Regions from separate parts of the Aliiglaciecola sp. genome, predicted to be linked through region 2. Evidence: predicted binding sites of a transcription regulator. Region 2 holds the regulator's gene; each other region holds the start of a gene.
What was found. Region 2 encodes LexA, which represses DNA repair genes until DNA is damaged. Its sites were predicted from a motif close to TACTGTATNNNNATACAGTA; they were not measured.
Positions count from the first base shown of each region.

Region 1 (8,363 bases), on a different contig from region 2:
CAATTTAAAATTGAATATTTAGCACCAGAAAATGCGTTGATTACAAAAGGCGAAATAGTCGTTAAGTTCGATGGGGATAAGCTAACTGAAGATTTAGTTAGTAAACAGAGTGACTTAGAGGCGGCAATAAAAGAGTCCGAGAAGCGTAAACTTAAGGAGCAAGCAACTCAAAAAGATCTCGAGTTAAACATGGCTGAAGCTAAAATGAATATGGAAATTTCTCAGCGTAAAGTGGCGATTACCGATGCATCACGTTCGGAAGTTGAACGTTTAAAGCAAGTGTCAGAATATGAAATAAACCGTGTTTTATATCAACAATCTATACAGAAGTTAGCCCAGCATAAAGAGCGAATGGTGATCAATGGCGAGGTGCAAAATGGGCGAATTAAAAAATTACAGCTAAGAGTCAAAAATATTCAAGACAGCCTGGATAAGTTAATCGTAAAAGCGCCTAAAAACGGCTTGGTGGTTTATCAAGTGGATAACAACGACAACAAACCTGCCGTAGGTGAAACCGTCTATATGGGGCGACCAATAGTAACCTTACCATCGTTAGATAAACTGGCAGTGAAAGTTGAATTTGACGAATCCGACTCATCAATTGTCAAAGTAGGTCAGCAGGTAAAAGTCATTTTGGACGCCCATCCGGAAAAGCCTTTTGCTGGCACTATAACGTCCCTTGGGCAAGCCTATCGAAATCGCTCTCAACACAATCTAAAAGTGGTATTCGATGCTTGGGTTAAACTTGAGAAGCTCGATCTAGATATGATGCGGCCAGGCATGAAGGCAAATGTGCAACTGCTTATTAAGGAGCGCACATGAAGAGATTCTTATTTTGTTTTACTATGTTGAGTGTGCTGTTTTTAACAGGCTGCGAGGAGGAGGTAACGCAAATACCCACCTTCGAAGTGCATGCAAAACCCTTTGCAATTACCCTTGGTGGTTTTGGTGAAATTGAAGCCGTTCAAGCACAAAAAATAGTCTCTCCAGGAAGACGGCCAATGGTTCTTTCATGGTTAGCAGATGAAAATACCCAAGTGCAGAAGGGCGATATTATCGCCCGATTTGATGCTGAACAATTATTGGTTGATAGCCAAGAAGAAGAATTACGAATGGCGTTGTTTAGTCAAGACATAATTCAAAGTGAAGCAGAACGTTATCAGCAACAAAATGACATACTCTCTGAGCAGGAATTTGTTGACTATGAATTTGATTTTGCAGATAAATTTGCCATTGATGATTTGCGTGTTTATTCCAAACTAGAAATTATAGATTCCTTTCAAAATCGTGACTTTTTAGGTGCTAAAGATGAGTTTTTAGATTGGAAAAAGGACAGTGTTGAGCAGCAAAATAACAGTAATGTTGGCGTGCTGGAAATTAAACGCAGAGGCCATGAACTTAAATATTTACGTCATCAACAAGCTTTGTCGCAGTTACAAGTCTTTGCACCTAACGATGGATTACTAACCTACGAGCGGGATCGTATGGGGGAAAAGCCGTCAGTGGGGCAAACGGTTTTTCCTGGTCGCGCAATTGCCAAAATCCCCAATCTAAATAACATGCAAGCTCGGGTATTTGTATTGGCTAAAGACGCTATTAGTTTAAAATCGGGTATTGCAGTGAGCGTTACTTTAGATGCCTACCCGAACAAAACCTTTATGGGCAAAGTGCAAAGTGTTTCAGGTTACCCAAGATCAATACAAAGAGGCAACCCTGTTACTTATTACGAATTGGTTATTGAGTTAACTCAACAAGATATTAGCTTAATGCAGCCAGGTCGAAAACTTAAAGCAGAAATATTGGTACAGGATGCCAAACCTGCTTTAGTGGTGCCTTTGCAAGCTATTCATCACCAACATGGTAAAAGCTATGTTTACCTCAAGTCGGGTCAGACCTTCGAACAGCGGCTTATTATCACTAAACAAAAGAATTTGTATTTTGTGGAAGTTGAAAGCGGTTTAGAAGAAGGGGATATCATCGCCTTGAGTCTACCGGAGTTGTCATCATGAAGCGTTATTTAAGCTTAATCGGCGATGCCATAGCGGAATTATCGGCACAAAAATTACGTACGTTTTTGACACTCTTAGGTATGATCTTTGGGGTAGGGGCAGTGATTGCCATGCTCAACATAGGCAAAGGTGCTGAAAACGAAGCGCTTAAGTTAATCGACTCCATGGGGGTCAACAACATCATCGTGCAAAGCGTAAACTATGATAAAGATGAATTGGTCGAGATCCGCGAAGAAAGCCTTGGATTGAACATGGGGGATGTTCAGGCAGCCCTGAAAACCTTACCTTTTGTTGATGATTACAGTGCCAGTAAAAATATTAAAGTGCATGATATTTATAGTGATTATGGAAAATCCGACGCACAATTATTAGGTGTCTCTAGCAGCTATTACAAACATGCTAATATGCACTTAACCTCAGGACGTTTTACCGATCAGCATGACAATGACAGTTTAGCCCAAGTGGCCGTATTGGGTATTGATGTTGCTAACGAGTTGTTTCCCAAACAGCAAGCGCTTGGCAAATACGTCAAAGTTAACCATATTTGGTTACATGTTGTGGGTGTATTGTCCCCACCAGAGGGCAATAAAAACGAGTTCCAAGGGGTAAAAATAGGCGGTGATCGCTATCGGATTTTTATTCCTATCTCCACGGCAGAACAAAAACTAAAAAGTGGAAATTTAGCTAGTGAACTAGATAGTATTAAGCTGAGTATCGCAAAAACCACAGATCCCATAGTGGCTTCCAAAGCCGTTGCCGAGTTAATGCAGATGCGCCATGGTGGCGTTCAGGATTATGAGTTGATCATTCCCGCGGCGTTGTTGGAGCAGCAAAAACAAACTCAAGAGATATTTAACATTGTTATGGCCTGTGTCGCTGGGATTTCTTTGTTAGTGGGTGGCATTGGTATTATGAATATTATGTTGGCCAACGTCATGGAAAGAACCACTGAAATTGGTCTACTGAGAGCCGTGGGCGCGCGTCAAATTGATATTAAACAACAGTTTCTTGCTGAAAGTTTTACAATTTCTGTGTTGGGCGGACTGTTAGGCGTATTTTTTGGTTTAGTGCTTTCAGAGATCATCGGTTTTTACTCTGGATGGGCTGTGAGTTGGTCTATGCCAGCAATATTTTTATCCTTGTCAATTTGTATGATTGTAGGTGTGGGCTTTGGGGTATTTCCAGCGATTAAAGCATCAAAACTTAACCCCATCGAAGCCCTGCATTCAGACTAACCTTTAGGCCCAGTGAATGGAATTTGAAAAAGAAACAATAGTCGCCGTAGTTGGCTCAAAAAATCCGGTAAAAGTTAAGGCGTTTAAAGATACCTTGGCTAGGATTTATCCCCATAAACAAATCGAATGTCGGGGCGTGGATGCACCTTCTTTGGTGTCTGAACAGCCTATGTCAGAAAAAGAAACCTACCAAGGGGCAGTTAACCGAGTTAACTTTTGTCAGTCTCATTTTGATGCGGATTTTTATGCCGCTATGGAAGGGGGCGTCGACAATTTTGCATACGGTCCAGCTACATTTGCTTTTGTGGTGGTCTCGACTGACGCTAAATTACAAGTGGGCAGAAGTGCCAATCTGCCTATACCAGAATCGGTTTTTCAACAGTTAAGCCAAGGGGAGGAACTCGGCCCCTTAATGGATCAACTATTTGGTACCAGTAACGTCAAACAAAAAGGTGGTGCCATAGGCTTATTAACCAATGGCCTGGAAACCCGTGGCGGCAATTACACCCAAGCATTAACCTTAGCCATGGCGCCGTTTCTCCACGCCGATCGATTTTAGTTCTGCTGCTTTTCCATGGGCTGAAGCCCATGCTACAGGTTTCTGGGTTTTTTTCTGCTAAAGCCTATGATGTTAAAGCTTTTAAACAACAAAATGATACCTGTGAGGGTGAACACAAGCGCGGAAATGGAAAAGGTGATCAATAATGGGTTATTAAAATCTTCCCGATCATCATAATCCATAATATGTAACATCCAAAAGAAATCAAAAATACGCCATAAATCGCTTCTGATGGTGGTGAGTTTTCCATTTGTTGGTGACACATATAAAGTGGTGTTCCAAGTGTCGTCAAATCTTAATTGCCAAACTTTCCCTTTATTGCGCGACGCTTCCATGGGCGCTTTATCTAATAACTTTTGTTCAACTAAGTTGCCGTCACCAAGGTAATGCTGTTTAGCGATTAAAGCGGCTTCATCGGCATTGATAGTCGTCATTAATTCGCCGCTAAACCCATGGAATAATCGCTCGCCAGAGGCTGTTTGAAACGAATAGTAGGGCTCACCTAAAACAGTGGTATAAGAAATTCTATTAATTGGATCTGCAATCTTAAGTCGAAGGGTATCTAAAGAATAAAGATACTGTTGATTGTCTATAACATGGTACAGATTTTTACTGGCTAGGTGGTCCCCGTGCACCTTTTCTAAGGGGATGACACTCATTACCACGCCACCTAAAATCCATAACAAAATTTGTAATGCTAGAAACAATCCTGCCCATTTGTGCACAAACCGCGATAAACGAAAGAGCTTTTTAATCATAATCTTAGGTTAAATAAACAATCTTGCCGCAGATTTACGCATGGATAAAGTTAAGTGTCAATTACACGGGTTTTTGTAACACGGTATTTATGCTGTGAACTGGATGCTTGAGGGCAAACTCCATGGGCTAAAGCCCATGCTACATGTATTTTGTAGGCGGGTGCTTTAGCCCCGCGATTGGCTATCGCTGGCTTTTTGATGGCGAACTTCGTTGATGATAAATAACAGCTCTGCGGCGGCTTGTGCATCTGAAAGGGCTCTGTGATGTCTGCTCATATCAATCCCAAAATGTCGGGTTAGATTGGCTAATGAATATGAAGGTAGCCCCGGCACTGCTTTGCGCATTTCACGCACGGTACACAGCTTAGGCATACGAAAATTTTGTTCGAGGCGTTCAAATTCCGCACGGATAAACCCATAATCAAAATTCACGTTATGGGCCACAAAAACACAATCAGACAAATAGCTGCGTAAGCTTTCTGCTATTTCCACAAATAAAGGGGCATCGCTGACCATTTCATCATCAATTCCAGTTAATTGAGTGATTTTTTGTGGAATATGACGCTGTGGATTGACCAGAGTTTGCCAACTATCAATGACTTTACCGTTGATAACTTTGGCTATGCCAATTTCAGTAATCCTATGTTGATTTGCCCGTCCGCCAGTGGTTTCGATATCAACTACAGCATAGGGTTGTTGGGGATCTAAAAACCACTCAACTTGGGTCACTGCCACCTTAAACCCTGATTTTCTCAGCTGTTTGATGGTTAATAGCTGATTTTTACGTAATTGATCACCAGGCGCTTTTATTTCTTCAAAGCGCAACCCGTTATCATCCACCACCATGATATCTGGATAACCATCAGCATAGTTTTTAAAGTCTTTTGCCATCATTCTTAGGTGGTCTTTAAAGCCTTCGATGTCCACATGATCAAAAAATACCGCCAACACCTCAAGCAAGGATTTGTGCCAGCGAAAAATACCGTTAGGACGGCCGTACTTTTCGAGCATAACTTTGGATAATTGTTTGAAGGTGAGTTGGGCACTGGTCATTCGGTAAAGGCGCGTCTCAATATCTTGCTCGTAAAGGTTATAAAAATTATTTTGACTGATAGCCTGGGGTTTGTAATCGAATTCAGTGACCAATGCATTGCTATCCATTTCAAAAAGCTCATGCCAAAACACTAAACCAAACAATGCACGCCACAGCCTATTTTCAGTGCGAAAGGCCTGTTTCTTCTGCTTCTGATAATACAGTTTTACCCCTTGCTCCACCGAGTCCATGTACATTTCATCAATCAATACTTTAGTGGATTGCTCCCGCAACATGTCGGTGAGGCTACTGGTACGTTTTTGTTGAAATTTACGGGCCAAAAAGTCTTCAGCAAAGGTCAATAAGGCTTCTGACTCAGGCTCTTCAATAATTTCCTGCAAGCGGTTTTTTACCCAATCAGTTTCTCCCAATTTGTATTTTTCCCGAATCACTTTTTCTTGGGCTAGGGGCTCGGCGGAGGCTGCTAATAAGTTGATCCCGAGGGGGACATCATAGGGAAGAATGGCTTTACCTAATTTTAATAAAAATCGGTCACAATATTCGTTGGCAAGGGTGCCTTGGGGCACTGGAAAAGAGGTAAATTGCTGGGCAAGTGAAACTTGTTGACTAGCCGTTAGGGTAGACACTTGGCGGCGCTGATGAGCATAGAAAAACGCACTTTTAGCCTCGTCGATGAAGTCGAATCTTGCATTGTCAGTACTTACTCCCCGCTGCGTTGGCATAATTCCGAGGTCGCGCATGGAAAATTTGGATAAGTTACTGTTGAGATCCCCAAAAAACAAAAATAAAAAGTAGTGTATATGCTGGTCTTTCCCTCGGTGCAAAACCGTACTGTGTTCGAGCAACGGGGAGAAGTCTTCAAATTGACAATATTCATGCACTAACTGTAAATAGTCGGCTTTACTTTGGGAGGTTTTAAAACTGATATCTGCATTACGCAATACTTGCGCTAATTCTGGTTTGGTGAGGTTATTGGTTAATTCTGCAAGGTGGCACTGGTTCACTTGTGTGTAAAAACCCTCTGCTATTAGTGTGTCTAAATGCAATTGGTGATGGTTAATTTCTTCGTAAAACAGTGAAGTACGTTTAATGATGGGAGATTTTCGATTAAGCCCGCGAACATACAAACATTGAGCATCTTCACAAAGAGTATGAAATTTATCAATAAAGGCACTATCTTCAGTAGAGAGTAAATGTGCACAGGGGCCAGTAATAAACCCCAGAAACTCATGAAAATGGGTTAAATAATATTTGCTCGGGAGCTCTTTCATCAAAGCATATAATCATATTGATTGGACACTATTTTAGTGTATTTTAAAAACTACTGTATATCCAGTCAGTACTGGTTGGTTTTTCAAACTTTTTCAGTGTTTTTTTCGTAAACCATAATATCTTAACAAATAAGGAGTCACCATGAGCCTCACAGTCGCCAGTAAATTTGAATGTCCGTATTGCATGACAATCAACGATTTAGAAATCGATGAAGCCAACGATATCAATCAACAGCAAATCGTCGACTGCCAGATATGTTGCCAACCCATTGAATTACAAGTCATTGATAACGGCTTTGGTATTGAGGTGATCGCGAAGCGAGACGATGAGTAAAGAGCAAGCGGGACGACGAGTAGAGAGCAAGCGGGATGACGAGTAGAGAGCAAGCGCGATGCGAATAAGCAGCAAGGGAGTTGATAAGTAACGAGCTAGGGAGTAAATGAGCATGACGGATACGGAAAGTATTCCGTTACTTATAAAGTTAGCAGTGCAACATAAACATCAAAATGTACAAAGAGTGAGCAGTTTTGTTGACACTTTGTCTTGCTCGGTTAACCCACTTAATAGTGATAATGTTCTTGTCTAAAGGCTTTTTCTGGTATACTCCGCAAAATTTTAAACCCTTAACTTCTTGGTACAATACATGACTGTTATGCGACAGCCTGTTCAGCGAATGAAAGCTGAAAAAGGGCTATTTTCCTATCCTAAATATTGGGCCGAATGTTTTGGTCCAGCGCCGTTTCTGCCTATGTCTCGAAAGGAAATGGATCAATTAGGCTGGGATAGCTGTGACATTATTATTGTGACCGGGGATGCCTATGTTGATCATCCTAGTTTTGGCATGGCGGTAATCGGCCGCGTACTCGAATCTCAAGGATTCCGAGTAGGGATAATTTCTCAACCAGACTGGACCAGCAAAAAAGACTTCATGAAGCTAGGTGAACCAAACTTATTTTTTGGTGTAACTGCGGGCAATATGGACTCTATGATCAACCGCTACACAGCGGATCGTAAATTACGTCATGACGATGCTTACACGCCAAATAATGAAGGTGGTAAACGTCCTGACAGAGCCGTCACCGTGTATACCCAACGTTGTAAAGAAGCCTACAAAAAGCCAGTAGTCATTGGTGGTATCGAAGCAAGTTTGCGCCGCATCGCCCATTACGATTATTGGTCAGACAAAGTTAAACGTTCAGTGCTGTTTGATTCTAAAGCCGACATGTTGATGTTTGGTAATGCCGAACGCCCCTTGTTAGAAATGGCCCATCGATTTGCGGCAGGCGAGAGCATCGCAGATATGCAGGATATTCGCGGGACTGCGGTGATACGCAAAGAACCATTGCCTGAGTGGCAAGGTGTTGATTCAACCCACGTAGATGTAATTGGCAAAATTGACCCTATTCCTAGCCCTTATGAATACATTGAAGATAAGTGTGCTGTGGCTGAAGATGAGCAAAACAAAGCCATTGATGA
Region 1 covers NZ_JBDWYG010000017.1:230,258-238,620, forward strand. The annotation lists gene ABJV04_RS03910 (HlyD family efflux transporter periplasmic adaptor subunit) at 1-822, shown strand, start outside; gene ABJV04_RS03915 (efflux RND transporter periplasmic adaptor subunit) at 819-2,009, shown strand; gene ABJV04_RS03920 (ABC transporter permease) at 2,006-3,244, shown strand; gene yjjX (inosine/xanthosine triphosphatase) at 3,261-3,803, shown strand; gene ABJV04_RS03930 (hypothetical protein) at 3,836-4,462, opposite strand; gene ABJV04_RS03935 (exonuclease domain-containing protein) at 4,727-6,886, opposite strand; gene ABJV04_RS03940 (CPXCG motif-containing cysteine-rich protein) at 7,029-7,220, shown strand; gene ABJV04_RS03945 (hypothetical protein) at 7,333-7,473, shown strand; gene ABJV04_RS03950 (YgiQ family radical SAM protein) at 7,531-8,363, shown strand, end outside.
Region 1: the regulator LexA is predicted to act here: its motif matches at 6,938-6,957, upstream of ABJV04_RS03935 (exonuclease domain-containing protein).

Region 2 (8,363 bases):
AATGTCGCGGCTCTGTTGAATCGCGTCGTCTTGCTGTTGTTTAACCGGATACTTTAATATGACATTTCCTAATGTATCAGCAATGAAAATACCATCTGCGGACTCATCTTTAAACAAATTATTTACATTTCTCTCATCAACTTTTAACACTTTAATATTAGGGTAGCGCTGAGTATCAGTTGAATCCATAATATGGCTTTTTTGATGAGCTAAAACTAAAGGTTCAACTCGGTCAGATTCCTTACCCAAAGCAACCCATATCTGATTGATACTATAAAGGGCATTTTCACATTCATCGGCGCACTCTTGGGGCATCACAAATAGCAATCGCCATAGTGGTTCTCTCTGTGCAACTAATGAACTCATATCTAGAGGCGTAGCAAGCAATTCGCCTTTGTTTGTTGACCCTTTGTTAAACCAATCAAAGGTCAGCGCTAAGTATGCCAGGACTACCGGCAGAACAAACACAATGAACATGATAATGGGGGTTTTCGACTTTTTGTTGCTAACAACTTCAGACATCTTTAAGCACTTTCCTTTTTCGTAAAGCGATGACATAAATAACAAAACATGCAATTGCTAATGCAAACCACTGAATTGCGTAACCATAATGTTTTTCGGGAGCCATGACGACGGGCACCCAATTGCGAGAAAAACCAATGGGAAAGGACGGATCTAATTGCAAAACAATGGGTAAAACATCCGCTCCCATAAACTTCGATATCAAGGTTAAGTCGATACTCTGTAACAGTACTGGCCAATCATCGGTAAATTGTGCTGTTTCTGTCACCATTGGGTTAACGGTTGGAACCCAACTCGTGCCGAACAAAGTTTGCTCATAACTCGGCAAATCAAACTTGGGCAATTCATTCCGATACTGCCCGGCTTTGACCCAGCCTAAATTAGTGATAACGATGCCAAATTCGGTACGAACAGGGACGAGAACATGAAACCCTACTTGTCCATTTTCTATGCGATTATCGAGAAGAAAAACCTTATTCACTAACATTCGACCTTTAAATTCTAAGGGCAAATCTCGCTTATCTTGACGTGCTAAAATATCCTCAATATTTAGCGGGTTAGTTGCCTGTCTCAATTCAATTTGTTGAATGCGTTGTGCTTTAACCTGCCCACGCTGCAATTGCCATACACCCAAAGAACATAAGATTATCACTGCCAACAGCACTAAAAGTGTGGCAAAGTAAGGGTGTTTAGAATTATTCGTTGTAGTGACCATATATTGAGGAGTGATCGATTTGTTAGTTAAACTATTAGTCGGCGGCTTATTGCTTTTTATGCTCTACAATCTTTTTCGCGCCATGATAATAATGTTAAAAAACGACCCTAACCAGCCTCCTATGAGTAAATTTATTGGCCGCCGGGTGATGACCTCTGCAATAATTGTTATTTTGTTATTATTGGCTGTAGCAACGGGATTAATTACACCGAATCCACGTCCCTATTAAGGGACGCAAAAACGATAACGACTACCTACAAAATGTAAACAAAGAAAAATAACATTACCCACACTACATCAACAAAGTGCCAATACCAACTTCCCGCTTGAAAAGCGAAATGATTGTCAGGTGTAAAATGACCTTTGAGTACCCTAAAAAACAATACGATCAAAATAATTGTTCCCAAGGTAACATGCATTCCATGGAAGCCTGTTAGTAGGAAGAATGTATTGCCGTAGACACCTGATTGTAAGGTTAAATTCATTTCACGATAGGCATGCACATACTCTTCTACTTGAAGAGTTAAAAAGAAACATCCTAATAGAATAGTTACACCTAAAAAGGCAATCAATTTACCACGCTGCTGTTTCTCCAATGCTACATGTGCAAAGTGACACGTCACTGAAGAAATCAATAAAATAATAGTATTGTATAAGGGTAAACCCATCCAGCCCATAGCCGTTGTTTCAACGCCACCAGGGGTTTTAGTTAATGGCCATATCGCCTCAAAATTGGGCCAAAGCACTTCTGCGGTCATGGCATTATTACCCGCCCCATCTAGCCAAGGCATAGCAATTACTCGCGCATAAAATAATGCGCCAAAGAATGCAGCAAAGAACATAACTTCCGAGAATATAAACCACGCCATTCCTTGTCGGTATGAGCGTCCTAATTGAGCACTATATTTGCCAGCCATAGATTCGTGGATCTGATTTCTGAACCAACCAACTAACATAACCAATAAGGTGACTATGCCTGCAAGTAAGGTCCAGCCACCGTATCCACTTTCACCTTTGGTTTGTTCAACCACAAAGTTGCCTGCACCAAATGCAATTAGAAATAAAGCTACCGCACCAACAATTGGCCAGGGGCTTTGGTCTGGAACATAATATTTTTCGTAAGCTTGTTGTTGTGCCATTTTGATTCCTTTTATCCTTGATTCATTGCAACGCCTTCGGCACTTGCCGTCACGTCATACAAGGTATACTGAAGGGTGAAAAACTTAATATCTTTTGGTAACTGCGGGTCAACATAGAACTTCATTGGCATTATTGCTTCTTCACCCGCACCTAAAGGTTGATTGTTAAAGCAAAAGCATTCAGTTTTATTCATATACAATGCGGCCGTGCCCGGTGAAACAGAGGGAACAGCTTGGGCAACATAGTCTTTGTGGGTGGTGTTTTTAACGTAAAAGTCCACTTGGTTCATCTCACCTGGGTACACCTCGACTTTTCGAGTTTGTGCCTTGAATTCCCAAGGCATTCCCGTATTTGTGCGAGTAATAAACTCTATGGTGATAGTACGAGAGTGATCCACCTCTATCGACTCATATACTGCTGCCGTATCACTGGTCTTGCCGTTAATTCCGGTAACTTGGCAAAACACTTCGTATAGGGGAACCAACGCAAATGCGAAGCCAAACATGCCAATCACAACACCCACCAGTTTTAAAACCAGTTTGCTGTTGTTAGATTGGCTATTGCTTGAACGTTCAGTCATGACAAATCACACTTACTTAATCACTGGAGGCGTATCGAAGGTATGATAAGGAGCTGGTGATGGGATTTCCCACTCCAAGCCTTCAGCACCTTCCCAAACTTGCGCAGATACTGGTTCACCCTGTTTACGACACGCTTTGATAAGCAACGCTAGGAATATCAATTGTGATAATCCAAAAGCAAACCCACCTAAGCTGATCCATTTATTAAAATCGGCAAATTGTAAGGCGTAATCAGGAATACGTCGTGGCATGCCAGCTAAACCTACAAAGTGCATTGGGAAAAACAGCACATTAACGGAAATCAGTGAACACCAAAAATGCCACTTAGCTAAGGTTACGTCGAACATTTTGCCTGTCCATTTAGGCAACCAATAATAGACTGCCGCCATAATGGAAAATATTGCCCCAGTAACCAATACATAGTGGAAGTGAGCAACCACAAAATAAGTATCGTGATATTGGAAGTCCACTGGTGTAATCGCCAGCATCAAGCCAGAAAGTCCACCTATGGTAAACAGTACAATAAACGCCAAAGCGAATAGCATAGGCACTTCAAAGGATAAAGAACCCCGCCACATAGTTGCTACCCAGTTAAATACTTTTACCCCTGTGGGCACCGATATCAGCATAGTGGCAAACATAAAGAATAGCTCGGCCCCCACCGGCATCCCAGTAGTGAACATGTGGTGTGCCCAAACAATGAATGACAACAACGCAATAGACGTCGTGGCATAAACCATAGAGGCGTAACCAAACAGTTTTTTCCGTGAGAATGTCGGCACGATCGCAGAAATAATACCAAATGCAGGAAGAATCATAATATACACTTCAGGGTGCCCGAAGAACCAAAATATATGTTGGAACATAACCGGATCACCGCCACCTGCGGCATTAAAGAAACTAGTCCCGAAAAACTTATCAGTTAATACCATGGTCACTGCACCGGCAAGCACCGGCATAACCGCGATTAACAAGAATGCCGTGATTAGCCAAGTCCACACGAACAACGGCATCTTCATCCAAGTCATGCCAGGGGCACGCATATTGAAGATAGTCACAATCACGTTAATCGCTCCCATAATGGAAGAGATCCCCATAATATGCACAGAAAAAACAAACAATGCTGTGGTGTCATTACTATAAGTTGTAGAAAGAGGTGCGTAGAACGTCCAACCAAATGCGGGACCACCACCTTCCATGAACAACGAAGCAAGCAAAATGGTAAATGCCATTGGCAGTATCCAGAAGCTCCAGTTATTCATTCTCGGTAAAGCCATATCAGGCGCACCAATCATCATCGGCACCAACCAGTTAGCTAAGCCAGTAAATGCCGGCATAACTGCACCGAACACCATGATCAGCCCGTGCACAGTGGTCATCTGGTTAAAGAAATTTGGTTCTACAATTTGCAATCCTGGTTGAAATAATTCAGCACGAATTACCATGGCCATAGCGCCGCCAGTTAAAAACATGATGAACGCGAACCACAGATAGAGGGTACCTATATCTTTATGATTTGTAGTAAATAACCAACGTTTTATGCCACTAGGAGCATGATGATGGTGGTCGTCATGATCGAGTTCGGTTGTCGCTGTGCTCATAACTGCTCCCCTTATTGACCTGTCATTACGGCGTTAACATCTTTAGCTTGGACCATGTCGCCGGTATCGTTACCCCAAGCATTTCGTTCGTAAGTAATAACTGCTGCCAGCTCTCTCATGGTTAATTGTTTTGCAAAAGCTTGCATGGCTGTGCCGGTTTTTCCGTTTAATACGATATCTATGTGTGCAGCCATGTCATTAAGCACCATTTCACTATCCACTAAAGCTGGAAATACGCCTGGTAACCCTTGACCATTTGGTTGGTGACAAGCTGCACAAGCACGCATATAAACCTGCTCACCATTGCTCATCAACTCTTCCATGCTCATATTCATAGCCAACAATCTCTGTTCTTCTTCCTTGGCTTTACGCTGTACTTCTTCTTGGGCGTTTATCCAAGCTTCGTATTCAGCAGGTTCCTTGGCAACCACAACGATAGGCATAAAGCCGTGATCCTTGCCGCAAAGTTCTGCACATTGACCACGATATACACCGGGCTCAATGACGTTTGCCCAAGCCTCGTTAATAAACCCTGGGTTAGCATCTTTTTTAACAGCAAAATCAGGCACCCACCAAGAGTGGATAACATCATCAGAGGTAACTAAAAATCGCACTTTTTTGCCAGTCGGGATGACAAGAGGACGATCAACTTCCAGTAGGTAGTTATGTCCTTTTTCGAATTTGTTGTTGATTTGTTCTTGCTGGGTGGCCATCACAGAATAATATTCAACATCATTTTCCATGTATTTGTAATGCCACTTCCATTGAGAACCGGTAACCAGCACAGTGACCTCTGAGTTTTCAGGATCTTCCATGGCGATTAGTGTTTTAGCGGCAGGGAATGCCATCACAACTAAAATAATGAAGGGAATGATTGTCCAAGCAATTTCTACTTTCACACTTTCATGGAAATTAGCAGGCTGTGCGCCTCTAGATTTACGATGGAAAATCATACTCCAAAACATCACACCAAATACTAGAACTGCAATAACCACGCATATGAAAAACATAAGCATATGCAGATCATAAACTTGGCCACTAATTTCAGTCGCACCTTTGCGCAAATTCAATTGATACTGATCAGCAGTCGAAGTCGATTCTGCAGACACTGTAAATGCAATTAGACTGGTCAGTATTACCAATACGCCGGACCATATCTTTTTCACTCAACACCTCCTGATGATGTAAGCCTTTTCCAAAGGAGCAAAGCAGAGTTAATAACCGCAAATGGCTCAGTTCTGGTAAACAACTTTGGATCTTAATGTTACATAACTGTAAAAACTAGTATAAGAATTACTCAACTAAAGTCTAACGTCTAGTGTTTTTTGTTAAAAATTTAAACAACCGCTTGATTTTCAATCAAAATAGAGGAAAAAGTTATGATTTATAACGAATGGAAATAACTTGAATTTTGCAACCAACTAAAGTTGATAATGCTTAACAATGACCTCCAAGAGTGAGGGCTAGCAAGGAAGGGTGAGCATTTTATATCTAGATAAAAAAGAGGGATTGGATAACAATATTTTCAAATAAAACGGATTAACAAAAACTTAGCTTGAACTTAGGTTTTTAAAATCCTGAATGCAAAATAATAAAAAAGTGACCCGTAGGTCACTTTTCAGTGTAACTTTGTCACAGAAACTGAAGTTTACATCCAATCAGCGTTACGAATAACACCGACTGCGATACCTTCAATATTAAAAGGCTGCGAAGCCAAATCCACTTTAATAGGATTAAACTCGTCGTTTTCAGCATGTAGGATCACTTCTCTACCACGCTTTTCTAGACGTTTTACCGTCACATCTTCGTCAACTCTTGCTACCACAACCTGACCATTGTGAACATCAGTTGTGCGATGAACTGCGAGCAAATCACCATCTAAGATACCAATGTCTTTCATACTCATGCCACTAACTCTTAGCAAAAAGTCAGCACTGGGTTTAAATAAATCAGGATCGACTTTGTAGTGACACTCAACATGCTCTTCGGCCAATATTGGCTCGCCAGCAGCCACTCGCCCAACTAAAGGTAATCCCGCCTCTTCCAATTCATCTTCAAGGGGTACATTCAATTTGATTCCCCTAGAAGTACCAGGGAGAATTTCGATGACACCTTTGCGTGCCAGTGCTTTAAGATGCTCTTCTGCCGCATTAGCCGATTTAAACCCCAATTGACGTGCAATTTCAGCACGCGTGGGCGGCATACCCGTGGCTAGCATGGTGGCTTTTATTAATTCAAGAATTTCGCTTTGTCGTGGTGTTAGTGGACGCATAAACAGCCTGTTTTTCTATACAGTTTAACTGTTAGTATATACAGTTACCCAGAGAAAACAAAGGTTGTTTTATATTTTCTCATGAATTATCAAAAGCCTATTGATTTAATTAGGGTGACTTTACATGCGCTAACAATATAAAATACTAGTACAACCTAATAGACGTTGGTCTGCGCATTTTAATATGCAAACATGAATAGAGTTCGACTCTTCATGCTATGCTTTTAACGAACTCGAAACCTCAAGGTGTTATATATGGATTGGCTGCATAATTTGCTGCTTTCGATTTTTGCTTTTCCCGTAAAATGGCTAGTCAAAGTCAATAGTATTCCCACTGACATTGAAACTGAGTTAGGAATAGATAAAAGCAAACCCATTGTATATTTGCTTAGAACTCACTCGATTACTGATCAACTCGCCCTTAAAATGTCGACTAAAAAAGTCGACTTACCCAATCCGACTAAAAAAATTATCATCGGTGGTGAGGAGCACAGCGCCAGTGTCTTTATAGAGCAGCCACAATCTGTCATTGGCAGAACCATTAAAGGCACTAAAATTGCCGCTGACTTAACCCATTTATTTCAGCTTCACAAAGATAACGCCGATCTTGATTTGCAAATTGTTCCGGTGACGGTTTTTTGGGGGCGTGCACCTGGCCGAAAATCCAATGGATTAGCTGATCTATTAGCAGATAAAGCCTCGCCCAGTTGGTTACGAAAGTTCTTTATCGTATTGTTTTTAGGCCGAGATAATTTTGTCTCTTATAGTAAAGCTGTATCGTCTCGAGATATGACTAAGTTGCCTGGTACCGAAGCCGAAATCGCGCACAAATTGATTCGTTTAGCCGGCACCCATTTCCATCGAAAAAGACAAGCTTTTAACGGCCCTATGCTGTTAGAAAAGCAAGAGTTGTATAATTCAATTTTGGGTTCTGTGACGGTTATTAATGCCATTAACGAAGAATCTAGACAAAAGAAAATCCCTCTATCTAAAGCTAAGGCAAATGCTAAATCTTATATAAATGAAATTGCAGCGGATTATCGTGAGGGTTTAATTCGATTCGGCGACCGTGTTTTAACTCGGATCTGGAATAAAATCTATGATGGAATCGAAGTTGGTCATGCCGATAAAGTCAGGAAACTAGCCCAAAATGGTCATGAGATCATCTATGTTCCTTGTCATCGCAGCCATATGGACTACCTGCTATTAACTTACGCCATTTACCATCAAGGTCTAGTTACCCCTCACATTGCGGCGGGGATCAATTTAAACTTTTGGCCCGTTGGCGGTATTTTTCGACGCGGCGGTGCATTTTTCCTACGTCGTAGTTTTGCCGGTAATAAACTCTACACAAGTGTGTTCCGCGAATATTTAGAATTATTGTTTAACAAAGGCTATTCGGTTAAATATTATGCTGAGGGCGGACGTAGCCGAACCGGAAGACTGTTACCACCAAAAACCGGGATGCTAGCAATGACCTTACAGGCGATGATCAAAGGAGTTAATCGTCCAGTCAGCATAGTACCGGTTTA
Region 2 covers NZ_JBDWYG010000039.1:144,534-152,896, reverse strand. The annotation lists gene ABJV04_RS12335 (hypothetical protein) at 1-522, opposite strand, end outside; gene ABJV04_RS12330 (SURF1 family protein) at 515-1,174, opposite strand; gene ABJV04_RS12325 (DUF2909 domain-containing protein) at 1,257-1,466, shown strand; gene ABJV04_RS12320 (cytochrome c oxidase subunit 3) at 1,492-2,376, opposite strand; gene ABJV04_RS12315 (cytochrome c oxidase assembly protein) at 2,388-2,957, opposite strand; gene ctaD (cytochrome c oxidase subunit I) at 2,970-4,559, opposite strand; gene coxB (cytochrome c oxidase subunit II) at 4,571-5,716, opposite strand; gene lexA (transcriptional repressor LexA) at 6,208-6,831, opposite strand; gene plsB (glycerol-3-phosphate 1-O-acyltransferase PlsB) at 7,087-8,363, shown strand, end outside.

Region 3 (8,363 bases), on a different contig from region 2:
GCCAGCGGTTATGGACATGCCAGAAAAATATATTAAGAATATACAGGCCGTTACTTCAAATGCGTCGAACCCATTGAAATATGCTTCCAATGGAACGCCAACTACAGCAATGACTCCGGTGATGAGAAAGACCAAAATATTGGTCAATAAAAGACGAGGTTTGTTCATTTAAAAATGCTTTTGAGCTTACAACTGTACGCTAATTTATCCTGAGCAGCATATTTTATCAAGTAAATAAATTGAAAAGACTGTTAACCTAAGGTGTAATTCAACCTGATAATTATCTCACGACTGGAAATATCTGAGGGTACTAAGTGATTCAAACTCGGCAACAACAGAAGTTAAAAACACGTCGCGCAATTATAGATGCTGCTTTTGGTCTTTTAGATGAACAACATAGCTTTTCTAGTATGAGTCTCAGAGAAGTGGCAAGGGCGGCGGGTATCGCACCAACTTCTTTTTACCGACACTTTAAAGATATTGATGAGCTTGGTCTTACTCTAGTGGATGAGGCTGGGCTAACATTGCGCCAGTTGATGCGTCAAGCTCGAGTCAGAATTGCGTCAGGAGGCGGAGTAATCAGCACCTCCATTGATACTTTTATGGAATTCATTTCTGCCAACAGTAATATTTTTAGATTGTTATTACGTGAACACACAGGTACTTCGAACGCGTTTCGAGCGGCTGTATTTAGGGAGATTCAGCACTTCACGGAAGAGCTGACTGATTATACTGTGGCTACAACGGGATTAAGTAAAAAGCTCGCTAACTTGCAAGCAGAAGCTATGGTTAAGCTAGTTTTTAGTACAGGTGCTGAAGCGTTAGATTTAGATCCTATTCAACGTGAGCAGTTGGCTGTGCGTTTGAAAATTCAGTTAAGATTCATTACCAATGGCTCTTTAGAGTTCGCCAAAAGCAATGAATCTTTATAATTCAGCTTAGTTTTTCCGCACTAAATAGACCCCTGCCTCCACATGATGGGTATAAGGGAACTGATCGAACAAAGCAAATCGGCGTACTTCGTGTGTTTGACTTAGAACAGCCAAGTTATCTAGCAAAGTTTCTGGGTTACATGAAATATAAACAATATTGTCGTAATTACTAACCATAGCAACGGTCTCATCATCTAAACCCGCTCGAGGGGGATCAACCAATACAGTACGACAGTCGTATTGGGTTAAATCTATCCCTTCGAGGCGATTAAATTTCCTCATCCCAGCTTGAGCTTGCACAAACTCTTCGCTGGACATGCGTAAAATGGTGACATTGTGGGCTTGGTTAGCCTCAATATTATATTGTGCTGCAGCTACCGAGGTTTTAGATATTTCAGTGGCTAAAACTCGTTTGAAATTTTGTGCCATGGGAATACTGAAATTACCCAAACCACAATATAATTCGAGTAAATCACCTTCGCTATTTGTGGTGACATCAAGTGCCCACTCAACCATTTTTTGATTCACTAAGGCATTGGGTTGGGTAAAACTATTTTCAATTTGTTTAAATTCGTAGGTTTTCTGGCCAACGGGTAAATGCTCAATTACAAAATCTTTATCAACCAACATTTTCTGCTTACGGGCCCGACCGACTATATCTATTCGGTAATGCTGTCTTAACTGTTTCAAAATTTGGTTGATTTGCTCAAGCCATTGGTCATCTAGAGCTTTGTGATAAAGCAGTGAAACAATAATTTCGCCACTTAATGTACTTAAGTAGTCGATTTGAAAAAGCTTTCGTCTGGCTATGTCGTTTTCTTTTAACAAAGCGACCAAGTCTGCCATGACGTTATTAATCAATTTACTAGCAGGAGGAAATGTTTCGACGCGATATTTCTCTTTGCTTTCTTGGTCGAACATAATATGAAACAGTTCGTCACCATCATGCCAAACACGAAACTCTGCACGCATTCTATAATTCAACTTTTCAGAGTTAAATACTTCTAATTCTGGCATGCTAAATTCAGCAAATTGCTGATTCAAAGCGGATACTTTGTCGTCGAGTTGAGCTTGGTAAAATTGGGGATTTATTTCTGTTGGGCGCATCAAGAACTCGATTAGTTAGGCATTATAAGAAGAATCGCGAATTTTAAAGATTTCCAGCGCGCTTGCAAACGCAATTTGGTGTTTGTTTTTTAACCTGCATCTAACTTGCTAATTTTGTTAATAATTTCGTGTAATACTGAGTTTATTTTATTAAATTTCTCAATAAACTGAATGTATAGTCGATACTATTATATGAGGATAGTGAGGTATTCCACATGAATTTTGGCGAAATTAAAGCGTTTATGGGCGACAAAGCCCAGGTTAACCCCAATGACGCGGTAAAAAATCAATTGCGTGAAGCGGGTTTGAAACAAGCCGAAGCAGGACTAAGTATGTCTGCTGAATCTACTGTTAGCAAGCTCAGTTCACAAACGACAGTCGGGTTAAGAATTTACAGTAACTCGTTAAACCAAACATTAGAACTTGATAGTAAACGTGCGAACCTGAAAAGTCCTGAACAAACAAATGAAAGTTTATTCGACTTTGAAGAAGTCGCAAAAAATGTACTTCATTTTGTGAGCGGCGTGATTTCTGGAGCTGCACGTAATGGCGCAGATGAAGAAACCTTAACTAGCTTATTTGAGCAAGCTCGTTCGGGGGTTGCTAAGGGGATCAATCTGGCGGAAAAAGATCTGTCAGGTTTTATGAATGAAGAGATTTCTGAGGGGATTGATCGTAGCGCTAATTTAATTGAGCAAGGTATTCAACGATTACAAGATCAACTTTTTGGTAATGAAAACGATGCAGAAGACGCTGCTTTGCAGTCTCCTATGTCAACTGTAACAGAGAGTATTTCTGCTTCTAGCCAACAAAGTGGCGAGTTGCAAATTCGCACTCGGGATGGTGATGAAGTCATTATTCGTTTTGAAGATTTAAAACAGTTTGAGTTAAATCGACAGGTGTTATTGGAGCAAGAGAAACAAATTACACAAAGTTCAGATATCGAAAAGAACGATGTTTTACCGCGGGCTTCTACAGATAATGTTGAAACTCCAAACAATGCAAATGTTCAGGCTGATGAGGTTGAATTACAAAGTGCTGAGTCAGATGAAAGTTCTGCCGAGATAGAGGCTCAACCCGAAGCGTCTGAAACAACTCTTCAGCCAGCAACGAATCAGCAATCGGTATTTGTTTCTCAGAGTAACTACAGCTTTTCAGTAACTGGTGAGTTGGATGAAAGTGAACTGGAGTCTATAGGTCAGTTAGTTTCTGATGCAAATGATTTGGCCAACACTTTTTTTGAAGGTGATATTGAGCAAGCTTTTGAACAGGCCTTGGAAATTGGTTTTGACGAACAAGAACTAGCAGGTTTTGCGTTGCAACTGACACGACAAGATCAAGTTGAAGTAGTTAAAGCTTACGAGTCGGTTTCTCAATATAACGATGACGACAGCAGTCAAGAGCAGTCATCAAAACCGATAGAAAGAGTAAGTGATTACTTGCAAAAAATGCTCAATGTTTTTGAGCAGTCACAGCAAAAGCTAGCGGATGGCGATCAGTACGATAAGTTAATTAATAGTATTATTAATGAAGTTCAAGACTTGGGAACCAATGATTTAGTAACGGCAATCAACGATTTCCATACGTTTAATAAGCAGTTATTAAATAACTTACCTAACGCTAATGGAACCATTGATTCTGAGTAAGGTAGGCAACATTAGGGGGGATTAAATTATTTATTTTTGAACCCGATGCGACCTTAAAATAGGCACTCAATTTATCCACTGAGTGCCTTTTCAGTTACTCAGTTCCGCTGATAATCTGAATTTGAGCTATATCAGTATCACCTTTTAGTACTTTTAAGATCCCGTCTTGCGTGAGGGTTCTCATTCCGTCTTTCATCGCTTGGGCTTTCATTTCAGTTACCGATGCTTCTTTATAAACTAGAGAGCGAAGATCAGATGTCATGGCTAATAATTCATGTACCCCTGTTCTTCCTTTATAACCAGTATCACCGCAATCATCGCAACCTTTGCCACGATACAACATTAGCGGCTCCTCCAGACCAAGCTCTTCCAGATATTCTTCGCCGTATTGACGACGAATAAACGCCATGTCTGTTTCAGTCGCGGGGTATTGTTCTTTGCAGTTTGGACATATAGTTCGAATCAAACGTTGCGCCATGATGCCAACACAAGCATCAGAAAAGTTAACCGGGTCTAACCCTAAATCTAATAGACGGGTTATGGTTTCTGGTGCCGAGTTAGTGTGCAAGGTAGACAACACCAAGTGACCAGTTAGCGAAGCTTCGATACCAGCATGCGCCGTTTCTTTATCACGCATTTCACCTATCAATATGATGTCAGGGTCTGCACGTAAGAAAGCTCTTAAAGCATTAGCAAAAGTAAATCCGATTTTGGGACTCACTTGAACTTGTTGTAACCCCGGTTGAGTGATTTCCACCGGATCCTCTGCCGTCCAGATTTTTTTATCTGGGGTGTTTAAATATCCAAGTATGGCATGCAATGTGGTGGTTTTACCCGAACCTGTAGGACCTACAACTAATAATATTCCATGGGGTTTTTTAATCATCACCCGAAGCATATTCATGTTCTTGGGCGAAATGTTCATTTTTTCAATGGGTAAAGCGCCACCTGAGGCCAAAATCCGCATGACCACACCTTCGCCAGCCACTGTCGGTATGGTCGCGACCCGAACTTCAACCAACTGACCTGACATTTTAAATGCCAATTTACCGTCTTGTGGAACACGCTTCTCAGCGATATTCAAGTTTGACATGATTTTTATACGTGCAATAACTGCACTGTGATGAGAAGCCGGTACCTGAGTAATATCTCGACAAACACCATCGATGCGCATTCGAACCCGTGTCGGACCGTTCTTTTCAGGATCCACATGGATATCTGATGCATTTAATCGCTTTGCGTCATGTAAAACGCGACTCACTAAACGAACTACTGCAGGCGCATCATCAGACATCTCTTCACTAGTTTCGTCTAACTCTTCACTACTGGTACCAATTTCGTCCAGTATTTCATCCATCTCTCCAGGCGCGCCTCCGCCCCCGCTAGCGCCTAAGTATTGCAGCACTTGGTTGGGTAGACCTACAGAGATTTCATAGCTGTCTATTCCTAATGCACTTTCAATTTCCATCAATAGGGCAGCATTATTAGGTTCGGCCATCAAAACAATTGGATTTTCAGAGGCATCTGCCAAAACTACAACATAGTTTCGTTTTAAATAAGACAGGTTTAGTTTATTGCCACTTTGTAACACATGATATTTTTCGGGAAGGTAGCTGATGTAGGGGACTTGATAGTGAACCGATAACGCATTCCCCAATTCATCTTCTGGAATACGCGCTTCTGATACCATGCGTTGGATCAATTGACGAATATCTTTACTTGATTCTGTAAATTGCTTGAGATCTTTTTCCGACATCAATTTACGATGAACTAAATAATCAAAAGGATTACTAGTACCACCTAATTCATAGCGAAATTTGTTACCAAGAATTTCTGATAAAGAGTTGGCCAAGCGTAAGTCAGCATCACCAAACGAACCGACTTTTTTATTAATTATCTGCATGACACCCATAAGCACGCCAGCATTTAAAATAGGTACACAAATAATATTTTCAGTCTTAAAAGAACTATTCTTATCGAATTTATCAGCAAACTTTAGACGCGGATGAATGTCTGCTAACTCTTGCACGTTATAAGGATCACTAATTAGCAGTGGTTTTTGACTTAGTGCAACATAACCAGCAATAGATTGCGGACTAATCGGAACCTTAATTTGTAGTGTTTCTTTACCAGTTTTGAAACGGGCAACCAAGTCTTGATGTTGACGCCGGCGCTGAAAAATACTCATACGCTGAGCTTCAAACAAATTAAGAATTATCGGTTCTAGTTGCTGATAAGCATCCATCAATGATGGATGGGCTTCCAACAATCTATCTATTTTCTGAAGAGTCTCTTCAATAACAAGTTCTGTTGCCATCTACTACGGTCAGTGTCATTACTTATTCCCTAACTATAACTGAGTGTAATCATTAACAAAACCTAAGATTTAGATTGCTTTTCTTCAGGCTGCTTGGGTTTTACGCTTTGGTTGAATAAAAAACCCATTATGATTAGTAACATTGCACTATGCATAACAGGATTACCAAGTATATCAGTACCATCCTCTATCCAACTCCCTATAACTTGAATCAAAGCGAATGTAATTGGGATGTATACCGTCCAATTTATAAATTTGATTAACTTCGGGTTCATATGTTTTTCCTTTGAAAGCAAGGGGCTAATATGCCCCTTGTAACTATTTAATGTGTCCACTCATATATGTTTACGCCAAGGGCGAAACTGGCACTATTAATACTGGATATAGCTGAGCCAATACCGTAACCGACCGCATAACCAATATCAGCAACATCAAATCCACCAGAAACATGGTTTAAATTATCTTCTTTTATAACGTACATAAATTCACCTTCTTAGGTTAATGTAGAGCATCATAAATACCGTAACCAAAACCAAGACCGAAATTACTGGCGCTAGATAGAGCCTCAGCGTAGCCTATAACTCCAAAAACTATGCCTAAAGGTCCTATACCACCATTAACTTCTTCTAATTGCATTACATTCAATTCTCGCATTTGCGAATTCCTTTTGATTAATAAAATAATGTCCTTTACTTAACAGCAGTTAAAGAACGTATTATTGCTAAGAGCCTTTAAACAAACTATGCGCTCAAGCAATATCAAAAGGTTAGTGAAATGGTAACTAAAATACACCTGTTCCTAGGTACAGTTTTTTAGTCTTTAAACAACAGTTATTTATTGTGTTTATAATTTAACCTTATAAACTTGCATTTAATTAGTAATAGGCGTTGCATTAATTTCACACACATGTATAATTCGCGCCCACTTGCCCTGATGGGCAGTGATTTCGACTCTATCAAAAGTAAGCTTGAAATTGAGCGAACTAGAGAGACGGTCGAAATACTATGAACAAGACCCCAATTGTGGGTCATCGGTTTACATGCATCCTCCCACCTAATGAAAGGTTGGTGTGGATGGTTTTTTTTGTTCTTTCGATTGGAGCTTAATCGATGCCAAATCAAAGAATTCGTATTCGTTTGAAAGCGTTTGATCACAAGTTGATCGATCAGTCTACGGCTGAAATCGTTGAAACTGCGAAACGTACAGGTGCTCAGGTTAGCGGTCCTATTCCACTACCTACTCGCAAGGAACGCTATACAATATTGGTTTCACCTCACGTGAATAAAGACGCACGTGATCAGTATGAAATCCGTACACATAAGCGTTTGGTAGATATCATTGAACCAACTGATAAAACAGTTGATGCATTGATGAGATTGGACTTGGCTGCCGGTGTTGATGTTCAAATCAGCCTGGGCTAACAAGAGAGGGTTTTAACAATGGCGATTGGTCTTATCGGTCGTAAAGTAGGAATGACTCGCATCTTCACTGAAGATGGTATTTCAATTCCTGTGACTGTTATAGAAGCGACCCCAAACCGTGTGACTCAGTTACGTACTGATGAAACAGATGGGTATCGCGCGCTACAAGTAACCGCTGGTGATAAAAAAGCAAACCGCGTAAATAAAGCTTCAGCAGGTCATTTTGCTAAAGCTGGCGTGGAAGCTGGCCGTGGTTTATGGGAGTTTCGTTTAGACAACAACGAAGGCGAAGGTATTGAAGTAGGCAGTGAACTTACTGTTGAAATCTTTACTGAAGCTACAAAAGTTGATGTTGCTGGAACTTCTAAAGGTAAAGGTTTTGCCGGTGCTATCAAACGTTGGAACTTTAGTCACCAACGTATGACACATGGTAACTCTTTGTCTCACCGTGCTCCTGGTTCGATTGGTCAAAACCAATCTCCAGGTAAAGTTTTCAAAGGGAAGAAAATGGCTGGCCAATTAGGCAATAAAGCTGTGACTACTCAATCTTTGGAACTAGTACGTGTTGACGCAGAGAACAACCTTCTTCTAATCAAAGGTGCAGTACCTGGTGCTCCAGGCAGTGACGTTATCGTCAAGCCTGCAGTTAAAGCGTAACGTCTGGGAGTTAAGTGATGGAATTAGTATTGAAAGACGCGAATAGCGCTCTTGAAGTCTCCGAAGCAACCTTTGGACGTGATTTTAACGAAGCGCTAGTACACCAAGTAGTAGTGGCTTACGGTGCAGGTGCCCGTCAGGGTTCTAAAGCACAAAAAACACGCTCTGAAGTTAGAGGCGGTGGCAAGAAGCCTTGGCGTCAAAAAGGTACAGGTCGTGCCCGTGCTGGTACAATCCGCAGCCCAATTTGGGTTGGTGGTGGCCGTGCGTTTGCAGCCAAACC
Region 3 covers NZ_JBDWYG010000038.1:246,299-254,661, forward strand. The annotation lists gene ABJV04_RS10290 (fatty acid desaturase) at 1-168, opposite strand, end outside; gene fabR (HTH-type transcriptional repressor FabR) at 315-932, shown strand; gene trmA (tRNA (uridine(54)-C5)-methyltransferase TrmA) at 939-2,039, opposite strand; gene ABJV04_RS10305 (DUF5610 domain-containing protein) at 2,255-3,685, shown strand; gene ABJV04_RS10310 (GspE/PulE family protein) at 3,780-6,002, opposite strand; gene ABJV04_RS10315 (hypothetical protein) at 6,325-6,483, opposite strand; gene ABJV04_RS10320 (class IIb bacteriocin, lactobin A/cerein 7B family) at 6,501-6,656, opposite strand; gene rpsJ (30S ribosomal protein S10) at 7,112-7,423, shown strand; gene rplC (50S ribosomal protein L3) at 7,442-8,080, shown strand; gene rplD (50S ribosomal protein L4) at 8,098-8,363, shown strand, end outside.
Region 3: the regulator LexA is predicted to act here: its motif matches at 6,793-6,812, upstream of ABJV04_RS10320 (class IIb bacteriocin, lactobin A/cerein 7B family).